4 regions of the Pseudomonas sp. 910_21 genome follow, and region 4 is predicted to be linked to each of the others. Evidence: predicted binding sites of a transcription regulator. Region 4 holds the regulator's gene; each other region holds the start of a gene.

Region 1 (5,576 bases), on a different contig from region 4:
AGTCCTCAACACCGCCTTCCGGCAATTGACCATGGCCGTGGACACCCACATCTTCCGGGTCAGCAACCGCACCGGGCTGGCCCCGGGCAAGAATGTGGTGGAAGTGGAAAAGAAACTGATGAAGTTTGTGCCCAGGGAGTTTCTGCTGGACTCCCATCACTGGCTGATCCTTCACGGTCGCTACGTCTGCCTGGCACGCAAGCCACGTTGCGGGAGCTGTCGAATCGAAGACCTGTGCGAATACAAGCAAAAGACTTCTGACGATTGAGGAAGCATTGATTTTGCTGATGAGTCGATTGAAAAAATCTTTTTTACCCGCCAGGAGAATATCGATATAAGGAGCGCCAATGGCAGTCTTAGCCTGGAGTTGACCTTATGAGCACTGGCAAAGAACAACTGGACGTAGAAGAAGACTTCATCGCGGCAGAGACAGACGATGCTGAACCGGTGGTCGAGGTGGCGAAAACCAATCTGAGCAAACGCAGAACCATCGACAATCTTCTGGAAGAACGACGCCTGCAGAAACAACTGGCCGATTACGACTTTGACCTCTAGTCACAAAAGAGCCTCCAGATGGAGGTTTTTTTGTGCCTCTCTCGCTCCGAAACTCGACCGGTCAGCCCCTCGGCATGACCGGCCCGTTCCGAACTAGCCGGTTGCTCCACTCAAGGTTGTCGCTTCAGTAACCAACACTCATACCAACTGATGGCGCTGGGCAAACTCGATCAGGTCAACCAATGAACGAGCATTGAGCTTGGCCAACAACCGCCGCTTGTAAGTGCTGACGGTCTTGTTGCTCAGGCACAAGCCCTCAGCGATTTCCTTGTTACTCATGCCATTGGTGAGCTGCTTCAATACGATCAACTCACGCCCTGAAAGAAGTTCGATCATTTCTTCCTCGCTGCTGACGCCCTGACTGGAACGAAAGGTGTGCAACGCCTCGTTGGGAAAGTAGCTGTAACCCGCCAGCACCGCCCGCACCGCACTGATCAGTTCGGTAATGTCCTGCTGCTTGCACACATAGCCGGCAGCACCGGCCTGCATGCAACGCATGGAAAAGGGTCCAGGAACTTGCAGAGTCAACACTAGTATCTTGATCGGCATACCTCTGGACATCAGGCGGGTTATAACTTCAAGTCCATCAAGTTGTGGGATACCAATATCCAGAATCAAAATATCGGGAACATATTCAAGAGCCAACTTCAAAGCGTCCGTGCCATTATCTGCTTCTGCTACTACTTCAAAACCATGGCGTTCCATCAACATGCGCACAGCCAAGCGGATAACAGGATGATCATCCACGATCAATACTCTTTTCATAGGTCCATCCAAGTCCTGAGAGTTTTTTAGAGCCCGCACAATACCCCAGAGAATTGACTCTGACACCGTGCTACCTGGGGCTACGACCCTACGAGGACGATCCTTACAAACAATACCGATTTGCCTTACAAAATAATTTAGATAAAGGTCACTTAACTGGAAAAGCGCTTAGGATTAATCGCTAGACCAGCTACTTTTCGTACTAAAAACCACATCATCAGGCATCACTTTCAGCGGTAGTGATTAACAAACTGCAATCAAGAAAGCCGCCCCATTCAATCAACTGGCCTGTTCAGCTTCTGGCCGAAAGCACTATTAATCAGGGGCAAAAAAAAGCCCCGCTTATCGCGGGGCTCTTTTAACAACTCAAGGTATCAGACCAGGGTCCGTCCCTTGTTTGCAGCGATGCGCATGCGCAGGGCGTTGAGCTTGATGAAGCCTGCTGCGTCCGCCTGGTTGTAAGCACCGCCGTCTTCTTCGAAGGTGGCGATGTTGGCGTCAAACAGCGACTCATCGGACTTGCGACCGGTAACGATCACGTTGCCCTTGTACAGCTTCAGGCGCACTACACCGTTCACGTGGGCTTGGGAGGCGTCGATCATCTGTTGCAGCATCAGACGCTCCGGGCTCCACCAGTAGCCGGTGTAGATCAGGCTGGCGTACTTGGGCATCAGCTCGTCTTTGAGGTGGGCCACTTCACGGTCCAGGGTGATGGACTCGATGGCGCGGTGAGCGCGCAGCATGATGGTGCCACCAGGCGTCTCGTAGCAGCCACGGGACTTCATGCCCACGTAACGGTTCTCGACGATGTCCAGACGACCGATGCCGTGTTCACCACCGATGCGGTTCAGGGTCGCCAGCACGGTAGCCGGAGTCATTTCCACGCCGTCGATGGCGACGATGTCGCCGTTGCGGTAGGTCAGCTCCAGGTATTGCGGGGTGTCAGGAGCCTTCTCCGGGGAGACGGTCCAGCGCCACATGTCTTCTTCGTGCTCGGTCCAGGTGTCTTCCAGAACGCCGCCTTCATAGGAGATATGCAGCAGGTTGGCGTCCATCGAGTACGGCGACTTCTTCTTGCCGTGACGCTCGATCGGAATACCGTGCTTCTCGGCGTAGTCCATCAGCTTCTCGCGGGACAGCAGGTCCCACTCGCGCCAAGGGGCGATCACTTTGACCCCAGGCTTGAGAGCATAGGCGCCCAGCTCGAAACGCACCTGATCGTTGCCCTTGCCGGTGGCGCCATGGGAAATGGCATCGGCACCAGTCTCATTGGCGATTTCGATCAAACGCTTGGCGATCAACGGACGAGCGATGGAAGTACCCAGCAGGTACTCGCCTTCGTAGACGGTGTTGGCGCGGAACATCGGGAAAACGAAATCACGCACGAACTCTTCGCGCAGATCGTCGATGTAGATCTCTTTGACGCCCATGGCTTGCGCCTTGGCGCGGGCCGGCTCGACCTCTTCGCCTTGGCCCAGGTCAGCAGTGAAAGTCACTACTTCACAGTTGTAAGTATCCTGCAGCCACTTGAGGATCACCGAAGTGTCCAGGCCGCCCGAATACGCCAGAACGACCTTGTTTACGTCCGCCATGCCATCACTCCACGGGGTTGTACGGAAAGCCGTCGAGTCTACCGATCCACGAGGATAATTTACAGAGGCGCGACAGCTTATGACGACCAAGCGACAGATTATGTCGAGCGCGCGACGACGACAGCCGTATCAGGAAGTCGCTGCTGCGCTCGAACCAGAGGCGGCCTGAGGCGCCGGAGCCGGTTTTTCGGTGGGGGCAACCCGCTCCAGATGCACATTGACCCGGCGGTTCTTCGCTCGATTGGCTGCATTAGTGTTGGGAGCCAAGGGATAACGCTCGCCATGGAAGCGCACAACAATCTGGTTTTCCGCCAAACCGTTGGCCTTGAAGAACTCCATCACTGCCAGGGCGCGGCGTCGGGACAGGTCGCGGTTGGTCAAGCGGTTACCGCTGTTATCAGAGTGGCCGTCCAGTTCGACGTGATTGACCGTCGGATCGGCCTTGATGAAGTCCACCATCACCTGCAACTTCGCCTTGGCGCGAGCATCGAGTTCGATACCGCCACCCGGGAAACCGATCTCGCCCTGTTTCACCTGTTCGTAGTTCATCGGCAGCAGTTTGGTCATGCAGCTTTGATAGTCGCTGTAGGCCTTGCTGAATTTCACCGGTAGCAAGCGCACCTCGGAAACCCCGCCCTCGCGGGAAAAATGCCGGACCACCGGACTGCGTCCCTCCAGCAAGCCGATGATCAGGCGACCGGCCTGCATCTGGTTGCTGTTGTACAGCACCCCATCCGTACCGGCCTTGACCGCTCCGAGGTTGATGTCGCCACGCCCCGGCTGCCAGGGCGCAGCGGCTGCAAGCAGAGTCGCCGAGCCACCCGCCTGCATCGGGTTGAAACTCTTGAGGCGAAAGATCGCCTGCTCGCCGGCGCGGCGAACGAATTCGCCGGAACCGAAATCGGTGACGGGCTGGATCAAGCGGCACTCGAATTTGTCGCCTTCGACCGTCCACTCAATGCTCTCCAGACGGGTCTGGAAAGTGAGAGCCATCGCGGGCAGGCTGGCAAACACACTGAGCAAGGCTAGATAACGCTGGCGCACGGGAGGCTCCACTGACGTGTACAACAGAAAAATCGACAGGCGTTAATACGCCATACCTTCGGGATATCGGTTGCTCGTCGCAAAACTTGATAGCGAGTGCCTGGAAGAGTCTTTTCCGGTAGCATTCCCCCGAGTTTTACCCGCCTGGAACCTCCAATGTCCGACCGCCTGACCCTGCTGCGTCCCGACGACTGGCATATTCATCTTCGCGATGGTGCCGTGTTGCCCAATACAGTCGCAGATGTCGCGCGCACCTTTGGCCGCGCCATCATCATGCCCAACCTGGTACCTCCGGTGCGCAACGCCGCGGAAGCCGATGCCTATCGCCAGCGTATTCTAGCTGCGCGCCCGGCCGGCAGCCGCTTCGAGCCGCTGATGGTGCTCTACCTGACCGACCGCACCCAGCCGGACGAAATCCGCGCAGCCAAGGCCTGCGGTTTCGTGCACGCCGCCAAGCTGTACCCGGCCGGCGCGACCACCAACTCGGACTCGGGCGTGACCAGCATCGACAAGATCTTCCCGGTGCTCGAAGCGATGGCCGAAGTTGGCCTGCCTCTGCTGATCCACGGTGAAGTGACCCGTGGCGACGTCGACGTCTTCGACCGGGAAAAAATCTTCATCGACGAGCATATGCGTCGCGTGGTCGAGCGCTTCCCCAGCCTGAAAGTGGTGTTCGAACACATCACCACCGGTGAAGCCGTGCAGTTCGTCAAGGAGGCTTCGGCCAACGTTGGCGCAACCATCACCGCGCACCACCTGCTGTACAACCGCAACCACATGCTGGTGGGCGGTATTCGCCCGCACTTCTATTGCCTGCCGATTCTCAAGCGCAACACCCACCAGGAAGCCCTGCTGGATGCGGCCACCAGCGGCAGCGAGAAGTTCTTCCTCGGCACCGACTCGGCGCCTCATGCCCAGCACGCCAAGGAAGCCGCTTGCGGTTGCGCCGGTTGCTACAGCGCCTATGCCGCGATTGAGCTGTATGCCGAGGCGTTCGAACAGCGCAATGCCCTGGATAAACTGGAAGCCTTTGCCAGCCTCAACGGCCCGCGCTTCTACGGCCTGCCGGCCAACACCGATCGCATCACCCTGGTTCGTGAAGAATGGACCGCCCCCGCCAGCCTGCCGTTTGGTGAGCTGACTGTCATTCCGCTGCGCGCCGGTGAAAAACTGCGCTGGCGCCTGCTGGAGGATCACTCGTGAGTGACGACCATTTCGACGACGAACAAGAAGGTAACGGCGGCGGCCCTCGGCACCCGATGGCGGCGCGCTTTCGTGGTTACCTGCCAGTAGTCGTCGACGTTGAAACCGGCGGTTTCAACTCGGCCACCGACGCCCTGCTAGAGATTGCCGCCACCACTATCGGCATGGATGAAAAAGGCTTCGTGTTCCCGGAACACACCTATTTCTTCCGGGTTGAGCCTTTTGAAGGCGCGAACATCGAAGCCGCTGCCCTGGAGTTCACCGGGATCAAGCTCGACCACCCGCTGCGCATGGCCGTCAGCGAAGAAACTGCCCTGACCGATATTTTCCGTGGGGTGCGCAAGGCACTGAAGGCCAATGGCTGCAAACGCGCCATTCTGGTAGGCCACAACAGCAGCTTCGATCTGGGCTTCCTGA
Region 2 (5,576 bases), on a different contig from region 4:
GCGGCTGGGTCTGAATCCGCTGAACCAGCTCACCCAAGGTTTTGATGCCTTGCTGCTCCATCAGTTTGTTGAGACGGCTCGAGACGAGATATTGCTTGTTTTCCCCGAGCAAAATACCACAGGCTTTTTCCAGGAAGACCCGGAACTGTTCAAAATCCAAATTACCCGTAGACAATGCTGCCGCCTCTTAAATCTTATGTTCGCCAGGGGCTGATGCCCTCAGCTGTGGTCTGCTGCTTTGATCCGGTCGACTACCCGGGATGCCAGGTCATCAGGACGGAACTTGGCAAGGAAGTCATCGGCACCGACCTTCTTCACCATCGCCTGATTGAACACCCCTGACAACGAAGTATGCAGGATGATATGCAGCTTTTGCATGCGTGGATCGCTACGTATCTCGGCCGTGAGGGTGTAACCGTCCATTTCGGGCATCTCGATGTCGGAAATCATCATGAGGAATTCCTCTTCCGGCTTCTTGCCCTCATCCACCAGCTTGCGCAGGTAGTCCAGCGCCTGCCGGCCATCGTTCAGCGCCACCACCTCGACACCCACAGTCTGCAGGCAGCGAGTAACCTGTTTACGCGCCACTGACGAGTCGTCAACGGTCAGCACTCGCAGGGATACAGCCTTGTGCTGAGTTTCGACGTCCACCACGCCCACCGAGATCGACTCGGAAGTGGGGGCGACTTCCGCCAAAACCTTTTCAACGTCGATGATCTCGACCAACTGGTTGTCCACCCGAGTTACCGCCGTCAGGTAGTGATCGCGACCAGTCCCTTTGGGCGGCGGATGGATCTCTTCCCAGTTCATATTGACGATACGCTCCACCGAGCGCACCAAAAACCCCTGGGTCTTGGTGTTGTACTCAGTGATGATGACGAACGGATTGCTTTGATCCTGCAACCCACCCGAACCTGTGGCCATTGCCAGATCCAGGATCGGAATGGTCGCCCCTCGAATATTCGCGACACCGCACACCACAGGGTTGGATTTGGGCATCAGGGTCAGCTTGGGGCATTGCAGCACCTCGCGAACCTTGAATACGTTGATCCCGTAGAGTTGCTCGCCGTCCAGACGGAACAGCAGCAACTCCAGGCGATTCTGCCCAACCAATTGCGTGCGCTGGTTTACCGAATCCATTACACCAGCCATGCCCAGACTCCCCAAAGCTTTAAGATCCGACGCACGCTCATCACTAAACGGCACGGCGCTTGCTTTTTAACTGTTATGAACGCCAAAACGACATTTTTCCGACGCCTGACATCCCCCTACCGCGCATTGCTTTGTGGGTTGTCGGCGCTGTGTATCCTAAACCCTGGCGGCCCTGCCGTTGCTGATTCGGTCACCCTGCCTGATCTACTTATCGGCGTCACTCAAGGGTTTCTTGAATTCACGGTAGAAGACTACCTGGCCACCAGTCAAACGGAAGGACGCTACGAAATCCAAGTCAACCAATTGGATCCGCGTATGCGCATGCCCGCCTGCGACAAGGAATTGACAGCGAGCCTGGAAAGTCCAGCACAGCCGCTGGGACGGGTCACGGTCAAGGTACGCTGCGAAGGCGCCTCCCCCTGGACCGTATTCGTGCCAGCCCAGGTCAAGCTGTTTCGCGAAGTGGTCACCACTTCACGCCCACTCAAGCGCGCCGGGATCATCGAGCCGGAAGACGTGGTGTTGCGTGAGAGAGATATCAGCCTGAACAATCAGGGCTACCTGACCTCCGTGGACCAGGCCATTGGTCAGAAACTTGTCCGACCAATGGTCGCCGACCAGCTCATTACCCTGGGGCACCTGGAACAGGCTGAAGTGGTGCGCAAGGGCGATCAGGTGGTGATTTCGGCACGTAGCGGCACCCTGAACGTGCGGATGCCGGGGGAGGCACTGTCCAATGGCGGCATGAGCGAGCAGATCCGGGTCAAGAACCTAAACTCGCAGCGAGTGATCAAGGCGCGCATCACCGCACCGGGGCAGGTGGAAGTGGCAATGTAGATAACTGGCGCTCGACTCGCTCGTTCCCTAAACTGTGGCCGATAAAGGGTCGCAGATACCTGCGCTGGCTTGTCGACAATCGAGCCTAAAGTTTTTCAGGGTATGGCCGAAAACATGGCAAGCGTCCAAATACCCAGAGGTTTTCTTCATCATGGTCATCGACTTCAGCCGTTTAAACAGCTCCCCTTCACTGACAGGCAGTACGCGTACCAGCGCCAGCAAGGAAACCGGTGATGCCGGCAAATCCGCTCCGCTGACGACTGCAGCCGAGACCAGCAAAAGCGGGGAATCGGTACACCTCAGCAATGAGGCTCAACAGTTGCAGAAAATCACCGACAAGCTGCGCGATCAGCCTGCTGTCGACAAGGCCCGAGTGGCCGAGTTGAAGCAAGCCATTGCCGATGGCAGCTATAAGGTCGACAGCAACCGTATAGCCAGCAAACTGCTCAACTTCGAAGCCCAGCGCTAGCCACAGGCTTGCGCCAGGCTTTTGGACGCTTAATCCCCAAGGCCAGCCATGCACGACACCAATTTACTGCAACTGATCAATGACGACCTTGCTCCAGCTCAACAACTGCTGGAGCTGCTCAGAGCCGAATCCATTGCCCTGCACGGCCGCGACATGCCGTTGCTGGAGGATATCCTGGCGCAGAAGCAGGCCCTGGTCATATTGCTGGAACAGCATGGCCGTAAGCGCACAGAGATCCTTGCCAGCCTGAACCTGCCGAGCAATCGTGCAGGCCTCGAGCAACTGGCCAGTCACTCCAGCCTGGGCGACCAACTGCTCGAGCAGGGCAATCTGCTGACCCAGTTGCTCGCCGACTGCCAGGCCACCAACGAACTCAATGGCCGTTCGATCCAGATTCAACAGGCCACCACCGCCAACCAGTTGAAAATCCTCAACGGCGGTGAACCCCCAGCACTTTATGACGCCCGCGGCTCTACCTCTATGCTTGCGAAGCCCCGCCCACTCAGTCAGGCTTAAGCCCCAAAAATGAGTGCGCGCTACCAAGCCGTGAAACATACTGGCAAAATGCCAGATCCTGCGTGTAGTTGTATTTTGTCTGGAGATTGATGAACCGTGTTCAACGCCTCAAACGCGGAAGATGCTCCGCAGCCACCTAAGGTGTTCACCACTGCGTTGGAAATTTCCTCCAACCTGCGGCTGCTGCAAGAGAGCCACGACCCGCTGATCATCACTTTCCATGAGCGCAGTCAGCGCTTCCAGAGCTACCTCGTGGAAGTGGACCGCGACAGCAACATGATTGCCCTTGATGAAATGATCCCTCGCGACGGTGAGCGATTCATGCTGGCAGGCGAGCCATTTCGCGTTGAAGGCTTTCATGAAGGCGTGCGCATCGCCTGGGAAAGCAACGGCCTGCCGACCCTCGATGAGTCCAATGGCGGGCGCTGCTACCGGACCACGCTGCCGGACGAAGTGGTTTACCACCAGCGCCGCAACGCCTTCCGGGCTGCACTCAAGCTGGCGCAACTGGTCGACATCGAACTCAGCGGCGAAAAACTCAAGTCCCCTCTGACCGGCAAGCTGCTGGATATTTCCGCTACCGGCTGCAAGTTGCGCTTCGACGGCGATATCTCTTCGCGCCTGCAACTGGGTCAGGTGTACGAGCGCTTTATTGCCGCCCTGCCCTTCGGCAGCATGACCGCCCCGGTCGAACTGCGTTACCTGCATCACGAGGAGCGTATCGACACCACCTTCGCCGGCGTGCGCTTTCACAACATGAGCGGCCTGGTGCAGCGTCAGGTAGAGCGCTTCGTCTATCAGTTGCAGCGTGAAGCGCGGCGCTTCGACAAAGACGACCTCTGAACCCCACGCATCAATGAAAACGGGCAGTGCCTTGCGGCAACTGCCCGTTTTTCGTTTCTAGGGTCGAGCCCCACTCAGATGATCCCGAGCACAATCGTCGGGCGACGCCTCATCCGACGCTTCCGGCGTCTCAGGCTCCGCTGCAGGCACAGCATCCGGAGCGGGCGTGGTCTGCATCTGATCCTGCACCACCTGCTCATCCACCCGTGGATCGAGAGCCGCCACCAGAGGTGAGCTGGACATGCTGTCCGGCATGGCGACGTGATGCAGCGGCGCATCATCCACCTGATGCAGATTGGTCACCGCCTTCGGCCGGATCCTCCAGACCAGGACCAGGGCAAAGAAACTGAAGAAGGCATACAGCATCTGACTGCCGAACAACTTCATCAGCACTCCGGCCGCCAACGGACCGATGCTCGCCCCCACGCCATACGTCACCAACAGCATCGCCGTCAGCGACACTCGACGATCACTTTCCACGTGGTCATTGGAGAAAGCCACCGCCAGCGGATAGAGGCAGAACTGCACCAGGGAACAAAGGAACCCGAGAATAAAGAGCATCTCCAGGGGAACCGACGGCAGGATCGCCAGAGGCAGGGCCACCACCGCCAGGAACAGTGCGAAACAGCGAATCAGCAACGCCCGATCATAGCGATCGGACAACCAGCCCAATGGCCACTGCACCACCAGACCGGCAAAAATACAGCTCCCCATGAACAGACCGACCTGCTCGGTACTCAAGCCCTGCTGCGACGCATAGAGCGGCGCAAGGCCATAGAACGAACCCACGATCAACCCCGACCCCAGCACGGTACTCAGAGACTGGGGTACTCGCTTGATAAAGAAGCGCGGCTCCATCGGCGCCGGATGCAAAGGCGCCGGGTGAATACGCCGGGTCATGGCCACCGGCACCAGGCACAGGGCAAAGCACAGGGCCACCAGCATCAATAGTTCCAACCCCAGGGCCGGGTGCATGACCAGAATCAACTGCCCCAGCACTAACCCCAGGTAAGAGGCGATCATGTAGCCGCTGAACACCAGACCGCGCTGATTGGCGTCGGCCTGCTCGTTGAGCCAGCTTTCGATGACCATGTACTGGCACATCATCCCCAGGCCGACGATCATCCGCAGCACCAGCCAGGCCGGCAGCCAGTCCACCAAACCGTGCCCGAGCACCGCCGCACCAACGATCCCGGCACAGGTAGCGTAGGCGCGGATATGCCCGACCCGGGCAATCAACCGATGCCCCAGCTTGCCCCCCAATACCAGACCGAAATAGTTGGCCGCCATCAAGGCCCCCACCCACAGGCCATCGACATGGTCGGCGGCCAGGCGAAGAGCCAGATAAGTGCTGAGCAGACCCGAGCCGATCAACATCATCAGCGAGGCGAAATAAAGCGCTCGAAAGGATTTCCAGATTTGGCGCATCGGCGTTCCGAGCGGCTCCTTGAATGAGGTGCCGGGCCCTTGGCAAATCAGGACCCGACCAGCGACGGTTCGGTTATGCCTGGGCCGCTAACACACGCCGCTCCCAGGGAGTGATTTCATCAAAGAAGCTGGTCAACTCCATGGTCTTCGAAGCGATGTAGCCTTCGATGAACTCGGTGCCGAACAGTTCCCTTGCCAACTGACTACGTTTCAGACGCTCCAACGCCGCATGCAAGGTACAAGGCAGCGACAGATTGTCCGGAACCTCGAACTCACCCTGGATAGCCGCCGCGGGCTCCAGCTCGTTCTCGATCCCGTGCAAGCCCGCTGC
Region 3 (5,576 bases), on a different contig from region 4:
CAGTTGCAGCTTGTCCCGGGTGTCCTGGTCGAAATGGCCGACTTGGTTCTTGTCCATCAGGCGGATGGCTTCGCTGGTCAGGTACATGTCGTTGCGCACGTTGCCCATGGCTTCGGCGGGAACCTTGGCCAGCGAGCCGTAACCCTTGACCTCGGCGCCGATGGCGCCGGTCAGGGCGGCCAGGGCCGGAACCAGTTCAGGTGTCGCCTCTTTGCTGCGCATGTACTCCGAGAGCACGGCACGAGGGTCGGCGGGTGCCGCTTGCGGTGCGCTTTTCACCAGGGCTTGCTGGGTGACTTCGGCCACTGCGGCGAACTGCAGCGATTGGTCGGCGGGCATGGTGCGGTTCAGGGCATAGGCCATGGGCAAGGTGCCCACCAGGATCAGCATGATCAGGCCCATGCCTTTCTGGCCGTCGTTGGAGCCGTGGGCGAAGGACACCCCGGTGCAGGTCAGGATCAGCAGCCCGCGAATCCACCACGGCGGTGGCGCGTCACCCTTGGGGGCCTTGTACAACGCGCGGTTCTTGACGAACAGGCGCAGGGCCAACAGCAGCAGGGCGGCGAACACGAAGCCGATCAGTGGCGAGAACAGCAAGGCGTAACCGACCTTGGTGGCCTGGCTCCAGTCCACGCCGCTGGTGCCGTCGCGGCCGTGCATCAGGGCGTTGGCCACACCGACGCCGATGATCGACCCGATCAGGGTATGGGACGAAGAGGCTGGCAGCCCGAGCCACCAGGTGCCCAGATTCCACAGGATGGCGGCGATCAACAGGGCAAAGATCATGGCGAAGCCGGCCGAGGAGCCCACCTGCAGAATCAGTTCCACTGGCAGCAGGGCGATGATGCCGAAGGCCACCGCGCCACTGGACAGCAGCACCCCGAGGAAGTTGAACATCCCGGACCAGACCACCGCGAACTGCGGTGGTAGCGAATGGGTGTAGATCACCGTGGCCACGGCGTTGGCGGTGTCGTGGAAGCCGTTGACGAACTCGAAGCCCAGGGCGATCAGCAAGGCCACACCCAGCAGCAGGAACGGGGTCCAGGTGGTGACCGTGGTGCCCAGTTCGTGCATGTCATGCACCAGGCTGTAGGCGGTGAACAGCAAACCCATGGCCAGCACTGCGAAAAACACTACCAGGGTGAAGGGGCCGGGTTTTTTATCCAGTTGCGGTTTGACGTCGAGGCTGGGGGAAGCGGCAGTCAGGGAAGGGGTGGCCATTACTGGACAATCCTGTTGCGGGAGAGAGTGTCGCCCATGATCGTTGCCAATTGTTACAAGGAGACTGCCTCAGGTCATGGTTTGCGCGATTGAGTGGCTCCGTTGATCCGTTCGAGTCCGCCGCCATCATCGCGGCCATCGCGGCCATCGCAATCATCGCGTAGGCGCTGGCTTGCCAGCGAAGAGGTCCCTGAGCCAGCCGTCGACCTTGGGCGCGCCTTCGCCGGCAAGCCGGCTCCTACAGGGAGTGTTTCAGTAGTCCTGGCGTTTACGGAAGGCCCAGCGCCCGGCGATCACGGTGAAGGTGGCCACCAGCGCCACCAGAATCCAGAAGCCCTCCGGGTCGCCGGAAAAGGGAATGCCACCCACGTTCATGCCGAAGAAGCCGGCGATGATGTTGATCGGCAGGGCCAGGACCGTGACCACGGTCAGGGTGAACAGGGTGCGGTTGGTCTGTTCATTGAGGTTGGCGGCGATCTCTTCCTGCAGCAGTTTGATCCGCTCCCCGAGGGCGGTGAGGTCGTTGATGATCAGGGCGAACTCTTCGGTGGACTTGCGCAGCTCCTTGACGTCTTCCTTCTGCAACCATTGCGGCGGCCGATTGAGCAGACGCAGCAGGGAGCCCGGTTCCAGGGCCAGCAGCCGTTGCAGGCGCACCAGTACCCGACGCATGGCCCCCAGTTCGGCTCGGTTGCTGGAGACCCGGGCCGCCAGCAACTGGTCTTCGATCTGGTCGACGCTGAGGCTGGTTTTACGCACGATCTGGGTCAGCACTTCGCCCTGGTCGCGCAGCAGGTGCACCAGCAGTTCCAGGGGCGAGCGAAAGCGTTCGCCGGCCTTGACCGAGGAGCGCAGCTTGTCCACCGAGTGCAGGGGTTGCAGGCGGGCGCTGATGATCAGGTTGCTGCGTACGCAGACCCACAGGGTGGAGATGTCCGAGGACACCATGCTGCTGAAGTTGAACACCACATCGTTGACCACCGCCAGCAGTGCCGAGTCCACGTGTTCGATGCGGGTCGAGCGCGACCCTTCGTGCAGGGCTTCGAAGAACTCCTCGGGCAATTGCAAGTGGGCCTTCATCCAGCGCTCGCAGGCGGCGTGGGCCAGGTTCAGGTGCAACCAGAGGAATTCGTCGCTGTTGCGCGGCTGTTGCAGGGCTTGCAGGGCCTTGGCTGAATCCAGTTCATGACCCCGTTCGCCGGGCCGAAAGCTGAAACCGTAGAGCAGGCCAAACAGATCGGAATCGCGGTGACTCTGGTCGATGCTGTGGTTCATGGGGTCTCGCAGGAGGGACAGTACCTGGCGCGGGTTTTACAGGTTCACTTGGGCCTCATCATGGCAAGGCTTTTTGACAGTTTTGTGACGTTTCAAAGTGCACAATCCGCGGCGCCATACCAGTGGTCGGCAGCGCTCAAGAATGGATCGCGGATGCCGATCACGCTCACATGCAATACGCATTCGATTTTCCTCGAATGCTCCTGACAGGGAAGTTCGGACCTACGCATGCCCTTAGTGGGCCTGCTCTATCCCTGCCATGAGATCTTCTCGATGTTTTTGCAAAAATCCCTGAGAGCGCAAATTCTTGCCCTGCTGAGCGGTAGCCTGTTTGCGATGCTGTTGATCGCCCTGGCGTGTTTTCACTTGCTGTCCGGTGGCGTGCAGAGCTATCGCGAGCTGATCGAAGGTCCGCTGCGCAGTTCGCAACTGATCGACGAGGCCAACCTGCAGTTCAAGAGCCAGGTGCAGGAGTGGAAGAACGTGTTGCTGCGGGGCAAGCAGCCCCAGGAACTGAACAAGTACTGGCAGCAGTTCGAAGATCGTCAGCGGGATGTGCAGAACATCCTCGGCCAGTTGGCCCAGACGCCTGGCCTGGATTCGGGCCTCAAGAACCGGGCACAGCGCCTGGCCGAGGAGCACCGTTCGCTCGGCTCGGCCTATCAGAAAGGCCGTGACGCCTATGTGGCCGCAGGCGCCGACCCGAGTGCCGGCGACGCTGCGGTCAAGGGCGTGGACCGTGCCACCAGCGAACAGATGAGCGAGTTGGTGACCGAGTTGCGCAAGCACAGTGACCAGCAGTCCCGGGACATCAGCTCGGCGGCCGATCGTACGGTGTGGCTGGGCATCCTGGTGATGCTGGCTTCCGGTTTGCTGATCGGCCTGCTCAGCCTGTGGCTGGTGAACCGCAGCCTGGTGCAGCCGATCCGCCAGTTGATCGACTACGTCGCCCAGCTCAGCCGTGGCCAGTTCGCCGACCGGGTGGCCAGCGATCGCCAGGACGAACTGGGCAGGCTGGCGGCTGCTGCCAACACCCTGCGTGACTTCCTGGCCCAGACCTTCAGCAGCCTGCAGCGCAGCGCTTCGGACCTGGACAGCTCCAGCGGCGAGCTCAACTCCATTGCCACTTTGATGTCCCAGGGCACCAACGAGCAGTTCAACCGCACCGATCAGGTGGCGACGGCGATGAACGAGATGTCCGCCACGGCCCAGGAAGTGGCGCGCCACGCTGCCGATGCTGCGCGCGCCGCGGATGATGCCGACCAGTCGGCGCAGCAGGGCGAGCAGGTGATGCAGAGCACGATCCACAGCATCACCCAGATGCGTGGCGAGATTGCCAACACGGCCACGGTGATCCGCCGTCTGGAGGCCGACAGCGGGCGTATCGGCAAGGTCCTGGAAGTGATCCAGGGGATCGCCGAGCAGACCAACCTGCTGGCGCTCAACGCTGCCATCGAAGCGGCCCGGGCCGGTGAGGCGGGGCGCGGTTTTGCCGTGGTCGCCGATGAGGTGCGCAGCCTGGCCCAGCGTACTGCGGCGTCCATCATCGAGATCAACCAGATCATCCAGAGCGTGCAGACCGGTGCGGTGGATGCGGCCCAGGCCATCGAGAGCGGCCAGTCCCGCAGCGAGCAGAGTGTGCAGCAGGTGACCGAGGCCGGTGCAATGCTGGAGCGCATCACCGAAGCGGTGGAAGCGATCCGCGACATGAATCGGCAGATCGCCACTGCCGCCGAGGAGCAGACGTCGGTGGCCGAGGACATCTCGCGCAACCTGACCGAGATCACTTCGATTGCCAGTACCAACCTCGACAACGTCCAGCGTACCGAAGCGGCGAGCCGCAACCTGCACGGCCTGTCGGGACAGTTGAACGAAGTCACGGCGCGTCTCGGCGCCTGAGATCGCTCACCCTGTATGCGGGCCCCACAGCACAAGGCCGCGCTCCCGAAACGGGGCGCGGCCTTGTGCTGTGTGCGGGGGCTTACTTGTCTTGCTTGTTGCTCAGAACCTTGCCGGTCTTGGCGTCCAGGTCCACGTCCCACTCGATGCCTTTGCTGTCACGCAGTTCCACCTGGTAGACGTAGGCGCCTGTCGCGGTCTGCTCCAGCTCGGTGTCGGTGATGCTGGCGGCGGTGGTGCCCGGGTGCTGGGCCAGGGCCGCCTGGTTGAGTTTTTCCAGGTCCATGATGGCGCCGGATTTGAGCAGGCCCGGGATCAGGTCCGGACGGACATCGGCCTGGGCCAGGCCGGCGGTCAGGGTCAGGGCGGCAGCGGCGAACAGAGCGGAGAACTTGGTCATGGGTTGATTCCTTGGGGTGATGGGTTTCGATGGACACAGGTTAGCCACTGCAACTTAATTCACCCTTAATTCAGGTCAGTGGTTGCGCCGTTTGTTCAAGCCAGAGGGCGGGGGCGGGGCCCAAGCTGGTGTCTCCCTTCTAGGAGACTCAGTGAATGAAACGATGGCTTGCGTGGTTGTATGCCCCCTTGTTCTTTGGTGGATTCATCGGTGGTGCGGTGTGCTGGATGAGTGCGGGAGAGGCTTCTGCGAGTGGGTTGCTGGTGCTGTTTGCGGCTGCGCTCCTGGTGTCTTTCCTGGTGGAGTGGGTCCTGCCTTATGAGCCGGCATGGAATCGCTCCCAGGGTGACCGCCTGCGGGACAGTCTGCATGCCCTGGTCAATGAGGGTCTGAATGCCCTGGGCCTGCTCGCATTGCCGGGGCTGGTGGCGCTGTTGGCCCATGACGGCCTGTGGCCTGGGGACTGGCCGCTCTGGGGCCAACTGGTGCTGGCAATAGTGATCGCCGATTGCGGGATCACCCTGGCTCATTACGCCAGCCATCGCTGGGCCTGGCTCTGGCGCCTGCATGCGGTGCACCACAGTGTGCTGCGCATGTACGGTTTCAACGGTCTGCTCAAGCATCCCCTGCACCAACTGCTGGAAGCGACGGCGGGGTTGCTGCCGTTGTTGGTACTGGGCATCCCGCTGCCAGTGGCAGAGTTGCTGGCCCTGGCCATCGCCATTCAGTTGCTGTTGCAGCATTCCAATGTCGATATGCGCTTGGGATTGCTGCGCCTGGT
Region 4 (5,576 bases):
GAGACCCAGGCGCACCAGACGGTTACGCACCAGAACCAGCTCGCCCACCATGTTCATGATTTCGTCCAGGCGCGCGGTATCGACCCGCACCGTGGTTTCTGCTTCGCTGGCAGGCTTTTCCGCTGGCGGCGCAGCCGCCGCGCGAGCAGGAGCCGGGGCTGGAGCCGCGGCCGGCTTCGGTGCTTCAGCCTTGGCCTCGGGCTTCTTCGCCACTGGCTTGGCGACTGCAGCGCTGGCTGTCGCAGCGGCTGCCGCAGGCGCAGCTGCCGCCGCCACGGCCGGCTTCGACGCACCCGGGGCTTCGGAGAATTTGCCCTTGCCGTGCAACTCGTCCAGCAGCGATTCGAATTCGTGATCGGTGATCAGGTCGCTGCCAGCGGCTGCCGCGCTTGGCGCAGCCACTGCCGGAGCAGGCGCCGCAGCCACGGCCGAATCCAGCGCATCCACGGCAAAGGTGCCCTTGCCATGCAATTGGTCCAGCAAGGCCTCGAATTCGTCGTCGGTGATTTCGTCGCCACCGGCGGCTGCGCCAGGCGTGGCGTTGGCCGCAGCCGGGGCCACCGCATCGGCGGCGAACTGGCCTTTACCGTGCAGTTGGTCCAGCAGCGACTCGAACTCGGCGTCAGTGATTTCATCGCTGGCCGGCTCGCCCGCAGCCACTGGAGCAGCGGCAGGCGCAGCCTCGGCGTCGGCCTTGGCGGCATTCAGCGAATCGAGCAGCAATTCGAATTCGTTATCGGTGATATCCCCGCCCTGGGCCTCAGGCTCGGCAACGGGTTCAGCCACCTCTTCCACAACAGGCGCTGGAGCCTCGGCACCGGCGGGTTCGGCCAGGCGCGCCAAGGCGGCCAGCAGTTCCGGTGTCGCGGCAGTAATTTCGGTGCGCTCACGGACCTGGCTGAACATGCCGTTCACCGCGTCCAGAGCCTCAAGCACCACGTCCATCAGTTCCGAGTCGACTCGCCGCTCACCCTTGCGCAGGATGTCGAAGACGTTCTCGGCGATGTGGCAGCACTCCACCAGCTCATTGAGCTGGAGGAAGCCGGCGCCCCCTTTAACAGTGTGAAAACCGCGAAAAATTGCATTGAGCAAGTCCGCATCATCTGGCCGGCTTTCCAGCTCGACCAGTTGTTCGGACAGTTGCTCTAGAATCTCGCCGGCCTCAACCAGGAAATCCTGAAGGATCTCTTCATCGGCGCCGAAGCTCATTAATGGGTGCTCCTAGAATCCAAGGCTGGAAAGCAAATCGTCTACATCGTCCTGACCGGACATAACGTCTTCCCGTTTATCGGCATGAATCTGCGGACCTTCACCCTTGGCGAGATGTTTTTGCGGATCTTTTTCAGCGAGGATCGATTCACGGTCATGTTCGATGCCGGCGAAACGATCGACCTGGCTGGCCATCAAGACGAGTTTGAGCAGATTGCTTTCGACTTCCGTGACCAACTGGGTCACACGCTTGATCACCTGTCCGGTCAGGTCCTGGTAATCCTGCGCCAGCAGAATGTCGTTGAGGTGGCCCGATACGGTGCGGGTTTCCTGCTCGCTGCGCGTCAGGAAACTGTCGACCCGGCGTGCCAGTTCGCGAAACTCTTCAGCGCCGACCTCACGCCGCATAAAGCGCCCCCAGTCTGCGCTCAAGGCCTGGGCTTCAGTGCTCAGGCCGTTGACCAACGGGGTGCTGCTCTCTACCAGGTCCATGGTGCGGTTGGCTGCGGCTTCCGTGAGCCGGACCACATAGGACAGGCGCTCAGTGGCATCCGTGATCTGTGAAACTTCCTCGGCTTGCGGCATGTGCGGGTCAATCTGGAAATTGACGATTGCGCTATGCAGCTCGCGGGTGAGCTTGCCCACTTCCTGATACAGGCCGCGGTCACGGGTCTGATTGAGCTCATGGATCAATTGCACCGCTTCGCCGAACCTGCCCTTTTCAAGGCTTTCGACCAGTTCCAGCGCATGTTTTTTCAGGGTCGACTCAAAGTCGCCCAGTGAAGATTCGTTATGCTCCATAGCTCCCCCGTGGCGGAATGGCTACGCGTCTCAACCGATGCGTTCGAAGATTTTTTCGATCTTCTCTTTCAACGCCTGAGCCGTGAATGGTTTGACGACATAGCCGTTTACGCCGGCCTGGGCAGCTTCGATGATCTGCTCGCGCTTGGCTTCAGCAGTAACCATCAATACCGGCAGGTGCTTGAGTTTTTCATCGGCACGCACGTGGCGCAGCAGGTCGATACCGGTCATGCCCGGCATGTTCCAGTCTGTTACCAGAAAGTCGATGCTCCCGCTGTTGAGTACCGGAATGGCAGTGGTGCCATCGTCGGCCTCGACCGTGTTGGTGAAACCCAGATCACGCAACAGGTTTTTTATGATCCGCCGCATCGTTGAAAAGTCATCAACGATGAGGATTTTCATGTTCTTGTCCAATTCGACCTCCAAGCAGTCTTAAACGCATCCAGCACCTGAACGCGCCATTCAATCAATTCGGCATAACACACAACGACTGCATGGAGCACATACCGCAAGACCGGTGCAGCGCTTGCTTCACCGGTCCTGATCGCAGTGTCCCCACACTGCCTGTCAGCGCGCTCGCCACTCCCCCAAACGCCCCCGCAAGCGGGCTGCGCACTGGCTGTGTAACTGGCTGACCCGCGACTCGCTGACCCCCAGGACCTCACCGATTTCCTTGAGGTTCAGCTCTTCGTCGTAGTACAGCGCCAACACCAGTCGCTCGCGCTCCGGCAAATTGGCAATCGCATCCGCCAACGCAGCCTGGAAGCGTTCATCCTCCAGGTCCCGTGACGGCTCGAGATGAGCACTGGCGCCATCCTCATGCAGCCCTTCATGTTCGCCGTCCTGCAACAGGTCGTCGAAACTGAACAGGCGGCTGCCCAAGGTGTCGTTCAAAATCCCGTAATAATCGTCGAGACTCAATTGAAGTTCGGCCGCAACTTCGTGATCTTTAGCGTCACGACCGGTTTTAGCTTCAATTGCGCGAATGGCATCACTGACCATGCGCGTATTACGGTGCACCGAACGCGGTGCCCAATCGCCTTTGCGAACCTCGTCGAGCATCGCCCCACGGATACGGATACCCGCATAGGTTTCGAAACTCGCCCCCTTGCTCGCGTCGTATTTGGTCGACACTTCGAGCAAACCGATCATCCCGGCCTGAATCAGGTCTTCCACCTGAACACTGGCCGGCAACCGCGCCAGCAGGTGATAGGCAATACGCTTGACCAGGGGCGCGTAGCGCTCGATCAGTTCGTATTGGCTGTCACGTGCCGACTTCTTGTAGAGGTTGTAGCCGCTGGCAGTCATAGCACCGGTCCCGCTGTTTGATGCACTAGCCGCTCGACAAAAAACTCCAGATGCCCGCGTGGGTTCGCTGGCAACGGCCAGGTATCGACTTTTTGCGCGATGGCCTTGAACGCCAATGCACACTTCGAACGAGGAAAGGCTTCATAGACCGCACGCTGCTTTTGCACGGCCTTGCGTACGCTTTCGTCGTAGGGAACTGCGCCGACGTATTGTAAGGCCACGTCCAGGAAGCGATCCGTGACCTTGGTCAATTTTGCAAACAGGTTGCGCCCTTCCTGAGGGCTCTGGGCCATGTTGGCCAAGACCCGGAAACGGTTCATGCCATAGTCGCGGTTGAGCAGTTTGATCAGCGCGTAGGCGTCGGTGATGGAGGTCGGTTCGTCACAGACCACCAGCAACACTTCCTGGGCCGCGCGGACGAAACTGACTACCGAGTCACCAATACCTGCAGCGGTGTCGATCACCAGTACATCGAGATTGTCGCCGATGTCGCTGAAGGCCTGGATCAGACCGGCGTGCTGGGCGGGGCTCAGGTGCACCATGCTTTGGGTACCCGAAGCGGCCGGAACGATGCGAATGCCGCCAGGCCCCTGGAGCAGCACGTCGCGCAGCTCACAGCGCCCTTCGATGACATCCGCCAGGGTGCGCTTGGGGGTCAGACCCAACAGGACATCGACGTTGGCCAGTCCCAGATCGGCGTCCAGCAGCAAGACTCGCCGGCCGAGCTCAGCCAGAGCCAGGGACAAGTTCACTGACACATTAGTCTTGCCGACGCCACCTTTGCCGCCGGTCACCGCAATCACCTGTACGGGATGCATGCTGCCCATGTTCTTTCTTTACCTTGTCTTACTTAGACGGGGCCACATAACTGGCTGCGCGTTCACCATTGGAACAATGCATGGCAGACCATCGATGTAGATACACTGCAATCTATTCATGTCTACCTCAGCCGACCCGCTTGGTCGGGCTGTGATAGAGGTCAGCGAACATGTCGGCCATGGCTTCTTCGCTGGGTTCTTCCTGCATCTGCACGCTGACAGCGCGACTCACCAACTGGTGCCGGCGAGGCAGGTGCAAATCGTCGGGAATCCGTGGACCATCGGTGAGATAGGCCACCGGCAATTCGTGACTGATGGCCAGGCTCAAGACCTCGCCAAGACTGGCTGTTTCATCCAGTTTAGTCAGGATGCAACCGGCCAGACCGCAGCGCTTGTAGCTGTGGTAGGCAGCGGTCAGCACCTGCTTCTGGCTGGTGGTGGCCAGTACCAGGTAATTCTTCGCCCGAATCCCACGACCGGCCAGGCTTTCCAGTTGCATGCGCAACGCCGGGTCGCTGGCTTGCAGGCCGGCGGTGTCGATCAATACCACGCGCTTGCGCAGCAGCGGGTCCAGGGCCTGAGCCAGGGACTGGCCTGGATCGACATGGGTCACCGACACATTGAGGATACGCCCCAGGGTCTTGAGCTGCTCCTGGGCGCCAATACGGAAGCTGTCCATGCTCACCAGAGCGATGTTCTGCGCGCCGTACTTGAGGACATAGCGCGCTGCCAGTTTGGCCAGGGTGGTGGTCTTGCCCATGCCGGCAGGGCCGACCATGGCGATCACGCCACCCTCTTCAAGCGGCTCGACTTCCGGGGTCTGGATCATCCGCGCCAGGTGTGCCAGCAACATGCGCCAGGCCTGGCGAGGCTCGTCGATTTCGCTGATCAGTGCCAGCAGGTCGCGAGACAGCGGGCCGGAGAGGCCGATGCGCTGCAGGCGACGCCAGAGGTTGGCCTGCTCGGGGCGACTGCCCTGCAACTGGCTCCAGGCAAGAGAGCCCAGTTGCACTTCCAGCAGCTCGCGCAGACCGTTGAGTTCGAAACGCATGGAGTCCAGAGCCCGATTATCGGGCGCCGGAGCAGCAGGAGCCGGCGCCGGGCGCGGACGCTCGGTCAGGGTCGGCTCGATCAGCGGCTCGGCGGCAGTCAATGGCAGACCGGCGAACAACTGGCGATTGGTGATCGAGGCGCTGTCGCCCTCGCCCCGCAGGCTCAGTTCGGCCTGGGCGGTGACGATCCGCGACTGGGTCTTGCGCAACTCGTCCTCGAGTTCCATGTTCGGAACCCGTGGCGACAACGCCGACAACTTGTAATCCAGCGCAGCCGTCAGCTCGACACCCCCAGCAATCCGCCGGTTGCCGATAATGGCAGCTTCAGCGCCCAATTCATCACGAACCAGTTTCATGGCCTGACGCATATCGGCGGCGAAAAAACGCT

The links. The regulator FliA, encoded in region 4, starts transcription of late flagellar genes. The targets are predictions, from matches to a motif close to CTAAAGTTTNNNNNNNNNNNGCCGNTAA.
Region 1: FW796_RS06905 (flagellar protein MotY) is a predicted target of FliA. The motif match lies at 4,020-4,047, and genes of this name have one in related genera.
Region 2: flgM (flagellar biosynthesis anti-sigma factor FlgM) is a predicted target of FliA. The motif match lies at 2,075-2,102, and genes of this name have one in related genera.
Region 3: FW796_RS07970 (methyl-accepting chemotaxis protein) is a predicted target of FliA. The motif match lies at 2,632-2,659, and genes of this name have one in related genera.

Annotation. Positions count from the first base shown of each region.
Region 1 is NZ_VXCY01000002.1:398,289-403,864, reverse strand. It holds gene nth (endonuclease III) at 1-268, shown strand, start outside; gene FW796_RS06920 (PA3496 family putative envelope integrity protein) at 376-555, shown strand; gene FW796_RS06915 (response regulator transcription factor) at 694-1,320, opposite strand; gene FW796_RS06910 (argininosuccinate synthase) at 1,695-2,912, opposite strand; gene FW796_RS06905 (flagellar protein MotY) at 3,042-3,956, opposite strand; gene pyrC (dihydroorotase) at 4,113-5,159, shown strand; gene rnt (ribonuclease T) at 5,156-5,576, shown strand, end outside.
Region 2 is NZ_VXCY01000002.1:680,053-685,628, reverse strand. It holds gene cheR (protein-glutamate O-methyltransferase CheR) at 1-175, opposite strand, end outside; gene FW796_RS08275 (chemotaxis protein CheV) at 220-1,152, opposite strand; gene flgA (flagellar basal body P-ring formation chaperone FlgA) at 1,228-1,989, shown strand; gene flgM (flagellar biosynthesis anti-sigma factor FlgM) at 2,141-2,458, shown strand; gene FW796_RS08260 (flagella synthesis protein FlgN) at 2,507-2,974, shown strand; gene FW796_RS08255 (flagellar brake protein) at 3,071-3,817, shown strand; gene FW796_RS08250 (MFS transporter) at 3,875-5,245, opposite strand; gene FW796_RS08245 (glutamine synthetase family protein) at 5,319-5,576, opposite strand, start outside.
Region 3 is NZ_VXCY01000002.1:622,102-627,677, forward strand. It holds gene FW796_RS07960 (inorganic phosphate transporter) at 1-1,221, opposite strand, end outside; gene FW796_RS07965 (transporter) at 1,474-2,496, opposite strand; gene FW796_RS07970 (methyl-accepting chemotaxis protein) at 2,770-4,395, shown strand; gene FW796_RS07975 (PepSY domain-containing protein) at 4,478-4,795, opposite strand; gene FW796_RS07980 (sterol desaturase family protein) at 4,951-5,576, shown strand, end outside.
Region 4 is NZ_VXCY01000001.1:43,143-48,718, forward strand. It holds gene FW796_RS00220 (chemotaxis protein CheA) at 1-1,209, opposite strand, end outside; gene FW796_RS00225 (protein phosphatase CheZ) at 1,222-2,010, opposite strand; gene FW796_RS00230 (chemotaxis response regulator CheY) at 2,041-2,412, opposite strand; gene fliA (RNA polymerase sigma factor FliA) at 2,578-3,318, opposite strand; gene fleN (flagellar synthesis regulator FleN) at 3,315-4,145, opposite strand; gene flhF (flagellar biosynthesis protein FlhF) at 4,264-5,576, opposite strand, start outside.